DNA from 4 places in the Cohnella soli genome. Region 4 is predicted to be linked to each of the others. Evidence: riboswitches for the same ligand, from Rfam matches in the RefSeq annotation. Region 4 holds a riboswitch; each other region holds the start of a gene.
What was found. Region 4 has a riboswitch for cyclic di-GMP ahead of ACFPOF_RS06770 (LytTR family transcriptional regulator DNA-binding domain-containing protein). Riboswitches for the same ligand answer to the same signal wherever they lie in the genome.
Positions count from the first base shown of each region.

Region 1: it holds a riboswitch for cyclic di-GMP, as region 4 does, so the genes downstream of both, ACFPOF_RS18755 (GGDEF domain-containing response regulator) here and ACFPOF_RS06770 (LytTR family transcriptional regulator DNA-binding domain-containing protein) in region 4, are expected to answer to the same signal.
Region 2: it holds a riboswitch for cyclic di-GMP, as region 4 does, so the genes downstream of both, ACFPOF_RS28960 (right-handed parallel beta-helix repeat-containing protein) here and ACFPOF_RS06770 (LytTR family transcriptional regulator DNA-binding domain-containing protein) in region 4, are expected to answer to the same signal.
Region 3: it holds a riboswitch for cyclic di-GMP, as region 4 does, so the genes downstream of both, ACFPOF_RS29115 (anti-repressor SinI family protein) here and ACFPOF_RS06770 (LytTR family transcriptional regulator DNA-binding domain-containing protein) in region 4, are expected to answer to the same signal.

Region 1 covers NZ_JBHSMI010000028.1:613,992-618,668, reverse strand. The annotation lists gene ACFPOF_RS18760 (HEAT repeat domain-containing protein) at 1-1,018, opposite strand, end outside; gene ACFPOF_RS18755 (GGDEF domain-containing response regulator) at 1,015-2,304, opposite strand; cyclic di-GMP riboswitch class I at 2,434-2,532, opposite strand; gene ACFPOF_RS18750 (family 78 glycoside hydrolase catalytic domain) at 2,772-4,677, opposite strand, start outside.
Region 2 covers NZ_JBHSMI010000062.1:31,445-36,121, forward strand. The annotation lists gene mfd (transcription-repair coupling factor) at 1-1,348, shown strand, start outside; gene ACFPOF_RS28955 (peptidylprolyl isomerase) at 1,335-2,438, shown strand; cyclic di-GMP riboswitch class I at 2,677-2,766, shown strand; gene ACFPOF_RS28960 (right-handed parallel beta-helix repeat-containing protein) at 2,860-4,677, shown strand, end outside.
Region 3 covers NZ_JBHSMI010000062.1:68,964-73,640, forward strand. The annotation lists gene ACFPOF_RS29105 (lipopolysaccharide biosynthesis protein) at 1-760, shown strand, start outside; gene galE (UDP-glucose 4-epimerase GalE) at 765-1,778, shown strand; cyclic di-GMP riboswitch class II at 1,893-1,975, shown strand; gene ACFPOF_RS29115 (anti-repressor SinI family protein) at 1,993-2,184, shown strand; gene ACFPOF_RS29120 (helix-turn-helix domain-containing protein) at 2,193-2,531, opposite strand; gene ACFPOF_RS29125 (lasso peptide biosynthesis B2 protein) at 2,681-3,136, opposite strand; gene ACFPOF_RS29130 (lasso peptide biosynthesis PqqD family chaperone) at 3,133-3,435, opposite strand; gene spoVT (stage V sporulation protein T) at 3,823-4,365, shown strand; gene ACFPOF_RS29140 (FadR/GntR family transcriptional regulator) at 4,461-4,677, opposite strand, start outside.
Region 4 covers NZ_JBHSMI010000012.1:120,451-125,127, forward strand. The annotation lists gene ACFPOF_RS06745 (replication-relaxation family protein) at 1-668, opposite strand, end outside; gene ACFPOF_RS06750 (30S ribosomal protein S1) at 680-1,531, opposite strand; gene ACFPOF_RS06755 (hypothetical protein) at 1,528-2,013, opposite strand; gene ACFPOF_RS06760 (hypothetical protein) at 2,108-2,716, opposite strand; gene ACFPOF_RS06765 (hypothetical protein) at 2,880-3,122, opposite strand; cyclic di-GMP riboswitch class I at 3,431-3,513, shown strand; gene ACFPOF_RS06770 (LytTR family transcriptional regulator DNA-binding domain-containing protein) at 3,551-4,213, shown strand; gene ACFPOF_RS06775 (hypothetical protein) at 4,374-4,677, shown strand, end outside.

The sequences.
Region 1 (4,677 bases), on a different contig from region 4:
CGAGATGGGATTCGGCAATATTTTGAAGTATTCCTTTCCCTCCTCGATATTGTCGAATCGATTTGGCCGCTTCCGAACGAACGTTGTAGGCTCTGTCAGCAATCAATCTCTTGAGGCCAGGCATGAACCGATCGTCCCGAATACTGCCCATAAGCCTCGCAGCCATAAGCCTTTCCCCGATAGTCTCGGGCTTGTCCCACTTCCCCTTTTCTCCGTATCGCTCCAACAGTCGTACGACCCGGTCGATAGAAGAAACATAACCTTGTGAAGCAAGCGTCTTCAGCGATTTGACCCGGAGCTCGCGGTTTTCCGATTCAAGCAACTCCTCCAACTGCTGCTGCAGTTTTTCCGAACGCAAGTTTTGGTCCCGAACGACTTCCAGGATCGCCCCCTGCCAAGAACGATCAAATCGGTTGAACTCGTCAATGAACCGATCGACGTTATCCTGATTCATCAGACGGCTTACGAGTTCGGTCAACAAGAAAGCGGGCATCTTTCCCGGGTTGCGAATCAGTTGCATCAAATCTGCCGATCCAAACTTCGCAAGCAACAGGTAAATTTCGAAGCTCTCTTCCGGGGTGGTCCGCTTGTCCGATAACTGCATATGCAAATCTTCTTGCATCGCCTTGATATTGAAAAGATCAATGAAATACAACGTGTTCATCCGGACGCTCCAACGCCGATGCCTAAGCCGACGTTTGTACTGCGGCACAAAAAATTGATCCACAAAGTCGCGTATCGGATCCTCGTCCTTATCGAATTTGTAGTTGGCTAGAAAATCGCTTAACAAATCCTCCAACGCCTCATACTGATATTCCTTGACCGGAACGATCAGCCGTGCGACGTAACCGGTAAAAAGGAACTGTTCCAGACTGGATGTCCGCTCCGCCAACCAACGTTTCTTCTTGTCCGCTCGACGACGGTCCGACGTTTTTTGCCATACTAAATAGACATAGGCCGCTAGCAAAAATACGAGCAAAATAACGATCAGCAGCAGAATGATAAGTAAACTGGTCATCGCATACCGCCTATGAGCCGTTGGATGCGCACCCTTAGCTCCTTCAAGCTGAATGGCTTCACCACGTAATCGTTAGCGCCTTTCTGGATAGCCAGTGCAATCTCAGTCTCCGCCCCTCTGCTGCTAACCATTACGCAAAGATATCTGCGCCTGTCGTAACCTGCTCGAATTCGGCTCAGCACTTCCAATCCGTCCATCTTGGGCATAATCCGGTCGATAATGACTAAAAAGCGTTCGTTTTGACGGTGCCAAGGATCGTTAAAAAATGCCTCTCCATCTTCGAAAGCCCTGACTTCAACGTGATAGAGCTCTTCGCCGATATCGGCCAACTGCTGCTTCAGCAACTCGCGAATCAGCCGATCATCGTCTATGATCGCCACCATTAGCTTCCGAACCGCCATCTTTCCGTCATCCGACGAGTCGAGCACGAGTCCTTGCCGCTCTTGCGGATCGGCTTCCGTGAACGGCATAAGCGCCAGACATTCGTCAACCGAAATGCCAGGGTCGGTAAATTCCTTTACCTTGGCGGAGAAGGAGACATGCTTTGGCCCGTCATTCGTATCGATAGGCATCTCGGAGAACAACTGGATCAATCGTTTCATGAGTTTTGCAGCATCATCTTTAACCGTCTTCGGCAACACGAGAACAAAGCCCCCCTCGGGATGATGCGCCAAACGATCGGTGGGACGTATGCTCTTCTGGATGAAATCCGCTAGACTCCGCGTCGCAACGCGCCGGAGCCCCGGATCCGATTCCGATTGATCGATTTCCGCATAAACCAATGCAAACGTCTCGTAGGACCGCTTGATATCGCTTAACTGTAAGTCCACTTCACGCCGCAAATACTTGTCATTAAACGCTCCCGTTAGGGGATCGATCAGAATTTGACCGAGAATCCGCTCTCTCCTCTCTAGAAGCTTCCTTACATGCCGTTGAAGTCCGGTATGATCTGCCGGATGGAGAAACGCGTCTGCGAGCACCGCCCATTCCAGCTCCGGGTTCGATTTCTCGGCTACCCCGATGAGCGGAATATACCTCATCTCGCAGATCTCCCTCAATTCGGTCCAAGCGTCCAAATCCTCTTTTAATTCCGCCGTCGAAGCGTCCAAGTCTATGACTAGGCAGTCTGGATTGACAAAATCAAGACGGGACAGCAAGTCCGGGATCCGGCCCCCTTCCGTTACCTCAATCTTGAAGCCGATGTTTGTTTCATCCGCAATATCCCAATCCATTTTATGGCTAACTATTAATATGATCGGGTGCTTTTTCATCTCCAAACGGTTCAAGTTCACCATCACCTTTTGGCGGACGCAAAACTTGCATCCGACATTATTCTGTTAAATCCGACAAGTTGCGTGAATATAAAACCTCCGTCCTAAAGCGCCATGCGCTAATAGACGGAGGTCTCCGTCGTTTTCGGCGGCTGGCTGGCATCGGCATTTGCTTATATAGCAAATCCGTAAGCCCCTTTAGCTTTGCGTCCCCGCCTTTCGACGGGTTTGCCATTATCGTACGAGTATTTTGGTTTCGTTAGTTTCGGAAATGCAGATCAGCATAGCTCATCTGTTGAATACTTATTTCGACAAAATTTTCGGTTTCCCTTTTATTCGAACACTTTTCTCAATCGAGTGGCCGAGAAAATACTGCTCACTAGTCAACAATGAAATACCCTGATTGCGATGCTCTTGACACCGTAAACCAAACAAGAGGCTACCCGTTTATAGGGCAGCCTATTGTTTGGTTTATCTTATTTTCAGCTCAGACGCTCCAGCTTCGTTATCTTAATGTCGCCCGTGAAGCCTTCAGGCAGCTTAATACGTGCAAGCACGTCTGCCGGGTGGGAGACGGCGAGCTGCATGCGTCCCGTCGCTTCGTCCGCGGTCCAGCTCACATCGATTCGGCCGCCGGCCGGATGCGGCACGCTGCCGCGAGCCCAAGTAAGCCCGCACGGAACCGGAGCGATCTCGACTTCGGTCCAGCCAGCCGAGAGACTGCGTACCCCAAGTATCTCGCGGCCGAGGAAATAAGCCGGAGCGGACGACCACGCATGGCAGTGACTACGCGTCAGCTCGTCGGGGTTAGCGCGGTTTTCGGCGAAGTTCGGATACTGCTCCCAACAGGTCGTCGCGCCATGGCGAATCATATTGCCGTAGTTTTTGCGAATATCGTCCAGAATGACCGATACGCCTCCTACCTTGGCCAATGCCTCGTAATAGAAGAACGACATGAACGGGCTTCCGATCTGCACGAAATTCGCGGGCGTAGAGAATAGATAAGCGTCCATCTGCCGTTTGCGCTCCCCTTGGGCGACGCCGGTCAACGAAGCGACGACCTGCGTCTGCATGCTAAGGACGCTCGAACGGCGGCCGTCCGCATGAATGCAGTCAATGTAGGCATGCTTTTCTTCGTCCCATAGATGCTCGTTAATCGCAGCCGCCAACCGATCGGAGGCTTCGCGGAACCGGGACGCGCCACTCTCATCCCCAGCCAGTTCTGCCATTTCCGCGGCTACGCCCAACGTCCGGGTCAGGAACAGGTTCTGATGCGTCACGATGCCTTCGTTCGGCTGATCGATCGGCGACCAGTCGAGCAAGTTCCATCCCTTAACGTTAAAAAGCCCGTTCTCGTCGATTTTCTGCAAATAGTGCTCCATCGTGAAGCGAACATGCTCGTACATCTCGACTGCGAACGCTTTGTCCCCTGTCTGCTCGTAATACTCTTGGCAGGCGATCGCCCAGAAAAACGTCCAGTTCGGAATCACGCTGCTCCATCCGCTCGGAACTTGATTGACATAGAGCGGAGATTGATCCTTCGAGCCGGGTACGAGGCGAAGGCAACGCTTCAGCATATCCTGCACGCCGTACAAATAGTTGCTGACGAGCGCTTCGTTGCGGCTGTCGCCGACCCAGAACGTCTGCTCGTAAGCCGGACAGTCGACGAAAGTATCCTCCATGCACAGCTTCGTCGTATGCCGGCTAATTTCCCAAATATCGTTCAGCAGCGGATCGGAGCATTCAAACCGTCCGACCTCCGCGACAGGGTAATTGCTTTGCGTGAATGTGACGCCGTATATTTTTACAGGCTTAGCGGCACCGCGCACGTTAAGCGCCAAGTACCGCAATCCCCGGCGCACCGGCGACGAATACGACTGGCGTCCCGCTTCGGTCACATATCGAACCGTATTGTCGAGCCCGTACGTCAACTGACGGTACTCGCCGGCCATGTATTCAAATCCGTACCAGTCCAGAACCGTCCCGGCCTCCGCTTCGAGCTCGAACGACAGATAGCCTGAATACTCCTTGCCCAGGTCGAACAGCACTTCAGTGTCAAAGCCTTCGAATACGGGTACGACCCCAGCTTCCCCATTCGGGATGACCGCGTTCTGAAGCTGTGCCGGAACGGCTAGCTTCACGTTATCTTTCCGCCATGCGCACAGCCCGAAGACGTCCGCTTCCGCCACGAGCTTCAGCGGAATCGGCTTCGCCCACGGGGAGTATCGCTCATGCTCCAAGTCCTCTGCTACCTTCACGGCGTCAAACACGGATAAGTACGTCTCGTCCTCCCAATTTACTGTGCGCGATGGTTTGTGGTCATAACAAACCGACGTATCATAAGGTCCGATCGCCAGAAATGGCGACTCCGCCTCGACCGCGCAAGGA
Region 2 (4,677 bases), on a different contig from region 4:
GTCGCAGGACATCGTCTTTAAGGATCTTGGTTTGCTGATCGTCGACGAGGAGCAACGCTTCGGGGTGACGCACAAGGAGAAGTTGAAAAAGCTCAAGACAAACGTGGACGTGTTGACGCTGACGGCGACGCCGATTCCACGCACGCTCCATATGTCGATGCTAGGCGTTCGCGACTTGTCGGTCATCGAGACGCCGCCAGAGAACCGATTCCCGGTTCAGACGTACGTCGTGGAATACAGTCCGACGCTTGTCCGCGAAGCGGTAGAGCGCGAACTGGCACGGGACGGCCAGGTCTATTATCTGTTTAACCGCGTGCAAGGAATCTATCAGATGGCGGAGCAGATCAGCGCTCTCGTGCCAGCCGCTCGCGTCGCAGTCGCTCATGGCCAGATGTCGGAGCAGGAGCTCGAGCGCACGATTCTCGATTTCCTCGACGGAGAGTACGACGTACTCGTCAGCACGAGCATTATCGAGACGGGCGTAGACATCCCGAACGTGAACACGCTGCTTGTCCACGATGCGGATAAGATGGGCCTCTCGCAACTGTATCAGCTCCGTGGGCGGGTCGGCCGGTCCAACCGGATCGCGTATGCATACTTCACCTACCAACGGGATAAAGTGCTGACCGAGGTGGCGGAGAAACGGCTGCAATCGATCAAGGAGTTTACGGAGCTTGGCTCCGGATTCAAAATAGCGATGCGGGACTTGTCCATCCGAGGAGCGGGCAACCTGCTCGGAGCGGAGCAGCATGGCTTCATCGCGTCGGTCGGATTCGACTTGTATTCGCAGATGCTCTCAGAGGAGATTCAGAGTCGGAAGCTAGAGATGGGCGGCGAGGCGTTGCCGCCGCAGCCGGTCAACACGCAGCTTGATCTGGGCGTGGATGCTTATTTGCCTCCCGAATACATCTACGACAGCATCCAGAAAATCGAGATTTACAAGAAAGTGGCCGCAGCGGTGTCTTTGGAAGACGTGGAAGATTTATTCGAGGAACTGATCGACCGATTCGGAGAGCCGCCGAAAGCGGTGCTGAACCTGATGGCTGTGGCGAGGTTAAAAGTATATGGACGCAAATTTGGCATCGAGTCCATCGTTCGCCGCGGGGACGAGATGACAATGAAGCTCGACGAGCGTCGTCGTTCCGACGTGGATGCGGGCAAGGTGAAAGCTTTGGAAGCGAAGTTCCAAGGCCGGATCGCATCCGGTATCGCGGAGACGCCGATGGTCGTGCGCTTTAGGTTGCGCGGACTCGACGAGAACGGCATATTAGCGCTTGTCGAGGATTTTCTGATACAATACAAAGAAGCGACAAAATCGAAGGGGGAACTACAGGATGTTGCACCATAAACGCATGTCGTATCGCCGGCTTGCTTTGCTTGCGCTGGCGGCGGTCATGCTCGTCGCGCTGATCTCGGGCTGCGGCAAGAAAGACAATAAAGCGACCGTAATCGCCACGTACACGGGCGGAGAAATTACGGACAAGGACTTCGACAAGTATGTCGCGTTCCAGACGCTCATGAACCCGCAGAGCGCTATGTACATGTCGATTCCGCAATTGAAAGAAAACTTCGTAAAGCAATATATCGTGACGAAGGTACTTTCCAAGGAAATTCCCGAAGACAAGAAAAAAGAAGCAAAAACCGCTGCCGACAATTTCAAGAAGCAACTTGAAGATGCGATGAAGTCCCAAGCGGAAGTGAAGAAGCACTTGGAAGATAGCAAGTTGTCGGTCAAAGAAGCCGTTGCTTACTTCGAAGAGCTCGTATCGTTCCAGTCCTACTACTCCGCCAAGGGAGAAGAGATCAAGCCGACGATTAAGGACGAGGAGATCAAGGCGGAATACGAGAAGGCACCTTCGGATTACAATATCGTTACCGTTCGTCATATTCTGATCGGCACGAGCGATCCGCAGACGGGCGCTGAGCTGAAGAAAGACGACGAAGCGTTGAAGCTTGCCAAAGAAGTGAAAGCACAGCTTGAAGCAGGCGGCGACTGGACGGCATTGGCGAAAGAATACTCGACAGACACCGGTTCCAAGGATAAAGGCGGCTTGTATGAGAAGCAATTGGCCAAAGGCTGGGTCGAGGAGTTCAAGAAAGCTGCGAATACACAAGCCATCGGCGTTGTCGGCGATCCGGTCAAGACGGAATACGGATACCATATCATGAAAGTCGAGAGCCGCGAAGAAGCTTCTTCGTATGACAAGCTGTCCGACACGGCGAAAGATGCCATCAAGACGGATCTTGCCTCGACGAAACTTAACGAGTTCTTGACGAAAGAGCAAGATACGTTGGGGATTAAAGTAACGCTGCCTAAAGAAGAGACGCCTAGCCCGTCCGCTTCGCCAAGCGCAAGCGGTTCGAAATCTCCCGGCGCTTCCCCGAGCGCTTCTCCAAGCCCATCGGCGTCGCCAAGTGCGAGCTCATCGGCGAAATAATCGGACAAGCATACTGAACTGAAGGTTCAAGCGGAAACGCTCCGATTCCCCGGCATTTGCGGGTATCGGAGCGTTTTTTGTTCACTCAAGAGGGGAGCCTGTACCGGAAATCGTCGCTTGGAATAGAATAATGCAGAGCGAAAATGAGAAAACATTCATATTTAATGCTTACGTCCTACGTAATGCAGTCTTTCGCACTATATAACGTGGAAGATTTTGTCGATATTCTATTACTGCACATATGGAAAGGCAAACTTTGGGAAACCGAAGGACGCAAAGCTATAGGGGCTATTGCCGCAGATCGCGGACGTGCCAGCCAGTTGCCGAAGTGAAATATTCGTACCCTCTTGCAGGTATCGAATTTCATCGGTATCTGTTTTTTTCCGTCTTGGACAATCTGTCGGAGGGAAGGGAAGAGGACATGCGAAAAATGAATGCGGGGATCAAAATCGGATGTGCACTGTTGTTAGTATGGGGATTGATGTTTTCCACGATGGGGGCCGGGGCTGCTTTCGCAGAGACACAGTCGATCGATGCGAAAGGCATTCCCTCAAGCAATACGCCGGCAACGCCGGTTGCGCAAACTACAAAAGTTGCGCCAGACGAGAATATGGCAGCGCCGACGCCAAGCACGGAGCCAGCTGAGGTAACGCCTGCTCCGAACGCCGAAACGAGCGATCTCGCGCATAATGATTTTTCCTTGGAGATTGCTGCGCCGACAGGGCTGGCCGCCGAGTACGAAGACGGTGCAATGAATTTGACATGGAACCCGGTCGAGCACGATAAACTGGTTGGGTATAATGTTTTTCTTGATGGCGTTCAAGTGAATGGAACCCTCTTAAAGGTGAACAAGTACCGTCTTGTCGGGCTGGAAAAAGAACAGAGATATGTCGTGCAAGTGTCTACGGTATATCAATCGAATCTAAGCGAAGGCTTAACGATAGGCGTTCCGACTGACGTTCCGCCGAAGGAAGAACCTGTGGTTCCGATAACGGGTTTGCGGGCGACTGGAGCGCCGGGTAGTGTGATGCTTCAATGGGAGCAAGCGGCTACCGATAAAGCGGTCGGCTACAATGTGTATGCCGACGGCGAGCTGCTGAATGCGGCGGGCTCGACTTCCTCGACAACGTTCATGGCGCAGGGGCTTGTATACGGCCATGTCTATGAATTCAAGATCGAAGCAATCGGGGTTGACGGGAAGGTTGTCGGCAAGAGCGACGCCGTGAGCGGCACTCCGACGCATTATCTGGTGGAACTTGATCGTTGGGGCATTCGCAACGACGGCAGCGATCCGGCAGGCACGACCGCCGGTCTGAACAACATGTTGCAGTGGGCTTACGGACAAGGCATCCATGCTGTATTCTTGCCGTCGGGAACGTACACGATCAGCAAGGACAGCCAGATTAACATGGTTGGCGATATGCTGTGGGAACTTCCTACGGACGCTGTCATCCAAAAGGAAACGAACGGCAAGGAGTCTTATTATTCGCTTGCGATCCAGTACGGAGCAAACAATGTCACGATCAAGGGCGGCTGGTACAAAGGCGATCGCGAGACGCATAATTATTCCGGCAAAGACAACGCTTATAGCCCTGGAACGCACGAAGGCGGTTTCGGCATTTATATCGAAGGGGCTCGGAATGTTACGGTGGAAGGGGTTAAAGCTACGCATTTCACCGGTGACGGGTTAATGATCGGCGGCGCTGCGCAAATGGGGTCGGACGTGTATGCGGGAAACTTTGAATCAGGCGGTTTGGATGCCTCCGGTATGCCGGCGGAGGATAAGAACAAAGTTCGCACGAAGAACATGTACAGTTTGACGAAGAACCAATTCGTCGAACAGAAGTTCTTCGAGCTGTCGAATTGGCAAAATGCTTCGTCGGAATTCGAAATTGATTTCTACAACGACAGCAACGCTTTCGTAGCCAAGACGATGACGAAGTTGCGCGCGAGGATCGATATCCCGAATGGCGCTACCAAGATGAAGATCGTGATCAATAAATCCGGCGTTATCGGTATCTACGGTGAGTATTGGCAACGGCTTCAAGCGGAAAATACGATCGTGCGCAATTCCGAATTCGCCTACAATCGGCGCCAGGGGATAACTGTGGGCGGCGGCAATCACACGTTAATCGAAAACAATCGCATTCACGACATTAGCGGAATCGCTCCTATGTCCGGCATTGACGTGGAGGGTGGATATGGGGAAAATGGCCATTGGAATAGCGACGTAACGATT
Region 3 (4,677 bases), on a different contig from region 4:
TTATAAGATGCTTATCGAAATCGGCAGAACGTTTATCTACCAAGTATTCAATAACATGTACCACAGTGTCGGGAATCTGGTCACGATGGAGAAGGAAGATAAAATTTACAGCGTCTACAAGGTCATGCTGCTGCTCAGCTTCTGGCTATACTCGCTGTTCGCTATCGTACTTTATATTGTCATCGGTCCGTTCATTACGCTGTGGATCGGCTCCTCGTATTTGATGAGCAACAGCGTGCTGATTCTTCTGTTGCTCCTGTTCGTCGAAAGGGGGATGAGGAACTCCATCTCTACGGTCAAAACGACGGCAGGTATTTTCCACGAAGATCGGTTCGTGCCGTTGGTTCAAGCGGCTGTTAGCCTTCTCGTCTCGATCGCGCTCGTGCAGCGGATTGGAATTGCGGGTGTGTTCATCGGTTCTTTCGTCAGCGCGCTTGTGCTCCCATTCTGGACAACACCTTATTTGGTATATAAGAAGGTGTTTCTTAGGCCGGTATTGTTCCATTATCGGATCTATGCGGCTTACATCGTGATCGGTTTCGGCACATTCTATGCGGCGAAACACCTGGCCGGTCTCGTTCATGGAGATGGAGTGACGGCGATCATTGCCAAATCTTCAATAGCGAGTGTTTCCGTTATGGCACTGTACTTAATCGTTTTCTGGAAAACGGATGAGTTCGCCTACCTGAGAGGTCTCGCACGGTTATTATCCGGTAAGCTAATCTCGAGAATTAAGTCTAACAAACAAGCGGAGGTGTAATCTTATGGCGATTCTGATTGCTGGGGGAGCGGGTTATATTGGCACCCATACGTGCGTGGAGTTGCTCCAGGCAGGCTACGATATCGTTGTTGTCGACAATTTTGTCAACAGTCAGCCTGAGGCGCTTGAGCGAGTACGGGACATTGCAGGCAAGGATTTTCCGGTATACGAGTTGGATTTACTAAGTGAAAAGGCGCTTAGCGACGTATTCTCGCGGCATCAGATTGAGGCCGTCATCCATTTCGCCGGTTTGAAGGCGGTCGGGGAGTCGGTGGCACAGCCGTTACGGTATTACCGCACGAATATCACTAGTACGCTGATTCTGTGCGAGACGATGCAAAAGTATAGAGTACGCAGGTTGGTGTTCAGTTCATCTGCAACTGTGTACGGGACGACAGACCGCATGCCGGTCGCGGAATCCGCACAGCTTGGAGCTATGAATCCGTATGGCAGAACAAAGCAAATGATTGAAGAGATGTTGCAGGACGTGGCAGCTGCCGATCCGGAATGGTCGATTGCGATTTTACGATATTTTAACCCCGTCGGGGCACATAAAAGCGGCCGAATGGGCGAAAATCCGAACGGTATTCCGAACAATCTTCTGCCCTATATTTCGCAAGTGGCAGTCGGACGACTGGAGCAAGTTGGCGTGTTCGGCAACGACTATCCGACGAAGGATGGAACGGGCGTCCGCGACTATATTCATGTCTCCGACCTGGCGAATGGACATGTTCGGGCACTGGCGCATATTATGACGGTTAAGGGCTCTAACGTATATAACTTGGGAACAGGTCGCGGGTACAGTGTGCTTGAGATGATTGCGGCTTTCGAGCAAGCGTCTGGTCAAACGATTCCTTATGCGATTATGGACCGTCGTCCTGGGGATATTGCAGTCAGTTACGCGGATGCTTCGAAGGCAAACAATGAGTTAGGTTGGCATGCAACGAGGGGATTGGAAGAGATGTGCGAAGACGCATGGAGATGGCAAAGGAGCAATCCGGAAGGTTATAAAAAATGAAAAAAGTTTGAAAAAATATCCCATTCGACAAAATTCGTCCAAAAAATAGGTCTTTAACATCCAAAATTCGACAACACTAATCCGACAAGCTCATATATAATATGACTTGTAACAACAAAATCAGGAGACTGAGAAATGCGTTTTTATCTGGGCACCTTAAACGCATGGAGTCAGTGGTGCAACCGGCCGACTAATCATCGGAGGGAATTTTGAGATGGAAGTGTTAAAGGGCACGGCAAAATCATCCAAGACCGATCACACGCTGTTGGACGCCGAATGGGCAAAATTGATTCTGGAAGCTCGTAGTATGGGGATGACGATCGAAGATATTCGACTCAGTCTTGCCATGCTTCAAACCACGGAGCTAGTCAAGTGGCAAACGGCGGCCGGTTCCGCCGTTGGATGACGGGAACGTCAGGAGTCCCGTTGCTGATTTTTCCATCTGCTAAATTCAAGGAATTCCCTGAACTGCTCTTTGCTGACGCCAGAGTTCATCGCTTCTTTCACCAAGTCAGCCCACTCATTGTCCAGGGGATTCTTCGAATTGGCGTTCGCGTTATCCGATTGAAGAAATTCCTCTACGGTTATACCGAGTACGGCACCGACTTTCTCGAGAAATTGAATCGAGGGGTTCATTTGTATTCCCCGTTCAATAGAACTTAAGTATGATTTAGCGACCGAGGCCTTCTCCGACAGTTCTGTCAAGGAGAGGTTTTTCTTTTTGCGGAGCATCTGAATTCGTTCACCGATCAACAGAATCCCTCCTCTTGTTGATATTGTTCAGCACCAGGTTATCTTATTGACAGAAGAAAATTTCTCCTGGAATTTGATTGCGATATATTATAATGATACGAAACGAAACACAAGACCGCAACCTTGACCGCCAGTAGAAGACAAATTCCTTACTTTATGATGAATTTCGCGAACGATTGGACAACCGTAAAGTCATGCATGAGATCGTCTCCCGTGATGAAGAGTGGTCCGCTGCGAAGCCATGCATGAGCGATGAGACGACCCTGCTCGTCTTTGGCCGTGCCAAGGTATAATGTGCTCTCGATGCATCGCCGATTCAGCATGACCTGTCCCGCGACGGCGCGTACGAGACATTTGCTATCCCATGGGGTGTAACGGCTCATTAGGTTAACTGCGCTCCGAATATGTTTAACTGTTGCCGAATCACTCGGAACGAAAGCTTCCGATGTTTCCTCCGATGGCGTTCCAAGGCGTCTCGCAAGTCTGGAGAAAGGAAATATTACTTGTATTCTGGCCCACCCGAGCAGTAAATAAGCTTCCGTAAAAAGAAGCATTGTTCGGCGGTTGAGCTTGGCCGATATGACTAATTTGCGAAAGGCGCTCATTCTGGCTGCGAGCGCTGGATCAAGCCTTCTGCGTATAAGTGATCGAGGAAGGCATTGACTTGGGCCAGGCAGGTTTCTCGTGAAACTTCGTATTCCTCGAGCAGTCTGTCAACGACTTGTGCTACAGTGCTTGGCGGGCTCAGCAACTCCCAGATACGCCCCCCGACTTCCCCCAAGTTATAATACTTGCCTTTCTCTACACTTAGCATAACTTTCTCCCCGGCCATGTCGCTGACGATATTGCCTTCACATTGTTCAAAACGATCGGTCGGTAAAAGCTGTTCGGAAATATGATTCATCATTGTATGGCACCTCATCAAAAGATCTATTCATTTGTTCTTTATAACGAACTGCACGATAACACTAATCTAACATTTCCCCGGCCGTATTTCAACTGCCTAAGCAGCAGATTTCCAGAATTTAAGCAGTCTCCCGTTTGCAACAACACGAGAAGTCTTTAAGCTGGGAATTCGAAATAAAGAACAAAACTTCAAATTGCGATTGCAATTGGTGCGTTTCTCCAGTGGCGGGAAAGCGCATAAGAAAATGGGAGAGGTTGAATACTACATTTACGGTTCAATGTCACCTTTTTCCGATTGTACTAACGTTCGTCATAAAGGCCGGCAATTCATTGGAAACCGGCGGCCGCAGTGCGAATACACCAATGAAAGTGGGGCAACATGAGCATGAAAGCAACCGGAATTGTACGCCGCATCGACGACCTCGGCAGGGTCGTCATTCCAAAGGAAATTCGCCGCACGCTCCGCATTCGGGAAGGCGATCCGCTTGAAATTTTCGTTGATCGCGACGGCGAAGTTATTCTCAAGAAGTATTCCCCCATCGGCGAGTTGGGCGATTTCGCCAAAGAATACGCGGAATCCCTTTCTGAGAGCACGGGACACATCGCCATGATTTCTGACCGCGACACCTTTATCGCAGTGGCTGGCGCTTCGAAGAAGGAATACCTCGACAAGGCAATCGGCAGCGTCCTGGAAAGCTGTATGGACAATCGTAAAATCGTGTTGGAGTCCGGAACAGGCAACTATGAGGTACTAAGGGATGGGAACGAGACGATCGGCGCATTCGTCGTCGCACCGATTGTAGCCGGCGGGGATCCAATCGGCACGGTTGTGTTGCTTAGCAAGGAAGATCAGGCGAGCATGGGCGAGATGGAGAGCAAGATGGTCGAGACGGCTGCAGGCTTCCTTGCGAAGCAGATGGAGCAGTAACAAGCCGGCAACGGAGCTGGTGGGAGGACCCGGACTACGGATGCATCGCGAGGTGCGTAGCCCGGGTTTTTTTGTATGAGGCCATTGCGATACGTTTATTTCAAAGCCGTTCGCAGAACGGAGATCACTTTCTCGACGTGGTCACCGATCAAAGATGCGGCAAGTTGGGCGTCTTGTCGCTTAATGGCTTCATACAAGCTCTGATGCTCCTGCAGCAGTCTCGCGGCGGTCGCGTTTTCCCGGTAAAACCATAACTCGCGCGTCTGTCGGATCGTGGAGGCGAACCGATCTGACAACGACTCCATGAGCTGG
Region 4 (4,677 bases):
GTTTTTACCCACTTTTCATCTTGTCGATGGCAAAGGAGATAAAACGGCATTTCTCTACCTTTCGGATTGCGGAGAACAAACTTTGCAGTCGGCACTACATGATCTTCTTTTCTTTTCAAAGACGGATGAAATTCGAAATGAATGAGATCGAACGATTCTCGCAGTTGAATGTAGAGTTCGTTCGTAATAACGTATCGCATACGGTAGAGCATTGTTGCTGGCTTTGCCATCCGTGGATCCCTTTGTCCTGGAATAATACCGAACTTGTTCTTCAGGATGTCTGTGCCGCTGTCTCCCATTTCATACAGGCTCGGTCGGTTTTTTTCTGGCTGAGAATAGCTTGTCCATTGCGTTCGTCGTATTAATCCATAGTCGATGAGCCGATTCAATCGATTGCGAACCGATTTGTCACGTTCGACTTCCGGAAAAAATAAGCGCTCAATCTGCTTCAATACAAGCCAGCGGTGAACAAAGATGAACCTTACGAGATCGATGTCCCTCTCCGTTATCCAGTTACTTGAAATTTTGCGATCAATATAATGATATGCATGTCCGGGCAGCGCACTTTGCAGCGTCATAGTGGCGTAGGGATCATCCCATGTTGGCTGCTCCGGAACCGCAATATTCGTTTGCGGTTTGATCAAAGGGGAGATGTTCATTTTCGTCATTTCCCCTTCTGTTAAATTTCATGCGGGAAATCGACGATAACCGTGCCGATTCTGCGTTTTTCGGGATTTACATTCTTGATCCGTACCGAACATGTCTTCCCCAGAAGCACACCGTCGCGCGGCATTTTCTTTGGGTTCGGGAACCACGACAGCGCTTCAACGCCCGGCGCCAGTTTAATAAAGACGCCTAAGTCTTGAACTACGCTTGTAATGACGCCGGAGTAAAAGTTTTCGACACCGAACTTCTCACGAACGCGACCCCACGGATCTTCGAGGAGTTCTTTCCTCGAGACGCGAACCTGTTTCTTTTCGCGATCGATGTATTTGATTTTCACTGTGAGCTCGGCGCCGAGCGGAACCAGACCTTTGCCAGATGGTGTCCAGTCATATTCATAGTCTTGAATCGGCAATACGCAAATGACGCCCTTGATACGAACGTAAATCCGTTCTTCTTCAAAACCGGATACGTCACCGGTAACTACGTGGTCGAGATCCGCTGTCTCCCAAAATTCTTCCTGCAGTTCGTCTATCGCCTGGACGCGGGAAAGGAGAATGATCCCCTTTTCTTCGTCGAATACTTTAACTTTGCTTTCGTCCAGACCGATCTTAGCGACGTCTAAAACCATGAAGTCGATTTTGTGGTCAATGAATCCGACGAGAGAGCGGTATTTACGACGGTCGAATTGATCTTCGTAAATTAGTCCCTTGAGGCCATTGTTCAAGTTAACGATTGCGCATTGCATGTTATGGCCGAACGGGGCATGAATTTCAACGCCAGACACAACCCCTTGATGGATTTGTTTCCGTCGTGCCGAAACTTTGTATTCCTGCATCGGGTTTACAGCTAACGCTTCGTTCATCATTGTGGTTTCCTCCCTTTTTTTACATACAAATGATATTGGTTGTGACCTACCTTGCTAATACCGACCAGATGTAACCTGCCTTCAAGTTTATCGAAAACAAGGAGCGACTTCGTTTTAAAGTGCGCATTCACTATCGGTTCTTCGATTTCGGAAGTCCACTTTACGAGATAAATGCCGTTTTGTGTCGGTGTTATTTCCCGCAAATCAACCGGCACATTGAGCTCCTGCAATTCGCGGCCATCCCCTACTTTTTCTGGCACTAAGTCGATCATGAGTGATCGAACAGTTGTATTAAGCATCGACCACTCTCTCAAAAGTTTGGGATTTTCCTTGCGCATATGTTCGACCATCGTGAAGAGGGGCACCTCGTCATACATCATCAGACAGTTATGATAGAATTTATCGATAACTGCTGCGTTGCATGAGGGATGGGTGAGCATGAAATCAAGCTCTTGGATTATGTATGAAGGCCCATATCCCATTTTCTACTCCTTTCCATCGCTAAAGGTAATGTATTGAATAATTAACTAATTAATATATTAGTATATTACTATATGACTATCGGAATGAGAAGAACTATTTTATTCGTTTCAAGTGCCCACTACTTCTTTTGGTTATTGGCTTTTCCGTAAGCTTTGGTTCCAGATGAATTTGTAAGACTGGGTTTCCTAATCGGTCCATTGTATACGCGACGGAATATACGTGATCATCGTTAAGAATCAGAGAATCTTCATCATATCGTGTTCCTGCAACCACTTCATCAATCAAATGGCTAAGGATGTCTTTTCCGTGAATCGTATCCCCATCGACTTCTGCTTCCGGATGCCCATAAAGTTCGGAAAGACCTTTGGAGATATACTTCGCAGGCTCACCTTGTGGATTTAAGATCGTAAGGATTCGCGGTTGATCTACCTTGCAGTAAACAATATGGGCAAATCCATCGTCTCTCTGTTCGAGTTTCAACAGGTTCCCGTTGTAGTTCCAGGTCGAATTGATATTAAACTCCAAACTGAAAATTCGGTCAAGGATGTCGAGAAGCAATTGCTCCCCTTCTTCTCCAGCCCCTTCGAACATAATGTCAGTGTAGCCATAATGGTGTAGCCCGTTCGTTTTCACATACAGTACGTTCCCGTCCAAATCCGTTGTCGTTATCGGCAGCAAGGATGGATCAAAGAATTGTCGCATATTACCTCTCGCCTCCTCTCTTAACCTTTAACTTAATTATACTTCCATTTCTATATTCCACCTAATTATTTAATAGAATTATTATCGCACATAAATGCGAATAGATTTCAATGCCTTTGGCCAAAAAAAGAGATGGAAGAGTTGCTCCATCTCAGTGTTGCGGTTATTCAATTTCAAGTTCGATCCGCTCGATGATTGGTTCGTTCTCCTTGCAGCCTTTAAGCAGTCTAGCATGCTCCATCTTCGCCAGATCGATCGCATGTTCACGCGCCTCTTCGTGCGTATCCCCAATGACCCCAAGCCGAAGTTCCGGTATATACACCGAAATGTTATTGTCGCTAGCGTTCCCTTCAAACAAAAGGGTAATTGCTACCTTGCTTTTTTCCAGAAAGGTTTCATGCTGCACGCTTAATCTTCCCTTCGCCTGTTGTCTTTACTTTTAGTACATATTCACTAACTAAATTAGGATCCAGGTAGAATCCACGCGGTAAATTGTGGTGCATATGTACTATAATTAGTACAGTCGAATTTTACTATGAACGTTAAATAGCGGTCAACACTTTTCTTCCTAATTTGGCTCGATTCGCCATTGCTCGCTATTATCTATCATTATTCGACAGTATTCGACACTTTATTAAAATTTAATGAATTATGTTTCCCAAATACTTTCTGTATGTACTTGAAAATCATGCTATATTTTCTTTAGAGGTTGTATGCAGACTTGAGCAAACTGTGCGAAAGTACAGGACGCAAAACCACGGGTCTAATGCGCAAGCTATGACAGCCGGGTTGCCAATCCTCTGCCTATAACTTAACGAAAGGGACACACAAATTATGATCCAGAACGATATCGGTAAACACTTAGAGTTAATACGTTTGTCGAAAGATTATAGTTTAAGAACCGCTGGTAAGCTATGCAAATTAAGCCACGGTTATATTCGTGATGTTGAACTCGGTGATAACAGGAAGACAGGACCGGCCATCATTCCCCAACCTCAGACGCTTAGGAAGTTTGCTGAGGCATACCAAACAGATTTTAACGAGTTAATGCGAATTGCAGGCCATATAGAAGACGTAAAATCAAGTTCTACCGTTTTCAATACGATAAATATCGATCTTAATAACGTTCTGTTTGTCCAGGTAGACGAATCAAATCGCGTCCAATTTCATCAATCAGATCGCATCTACTATGAAAATATGACGCTACATGAGTTTATGCAGTTAGAAGAACTTTTGGAATCAAATCGTTTTATTCGTGTTCATTCGGGAACATATGTAAATCTGAATCATATTTCCGAATACAACGAAAACTCCGGCCACCTTCAAGTAGGACGAGGAGAAACCGGAAAAGTTGTTGAAATTACATGGGTTCGTGGGCAAATGCTCAAGAATGAAATTCTAAGATCCGTAGCTGCAAATAAAAGACTAAATATGGATTCCAAAGTTGAATTCGTTCAGCAACCGGCTATGCTTAAAGTTCGTAACCTTCAATTTTAATTCTCATTCTTTATATTTTGTCGAATAGTGTTGTTAACATTCTTTAGTTCATGTATACTATCATTTTGCTTCGGGAATGATTGGTATATGTAAATTGTTTAACCAATGTGTTACTATATTAGATAATTGGATGACTAACATAAAGGAGTGCTAATTTGGCATGACTGTTGATTTTAAGATCGAAGGAACATTACAACCCTATTTAGAGAAAATGATCAAAAACTTACCCAATGGACCTAAATTAGTTATGCAGGCGCTTTCAAAAAAGGATTGGAACAAAGAAGATTTATCTTTGAAATCTGGCGTAAGACGTGGAGAATTAAATTTCGCTGTTTGTTATCTTGAAGCATTAGGTTTAGCTGAATACAATTCGTCAGGCCGGCAAAAACTATATAAACTTACACCGCTTGGCGTTTCAGCATTCGAGATGTATAACGCATTATTTATGGACATAAAAGAAGAAG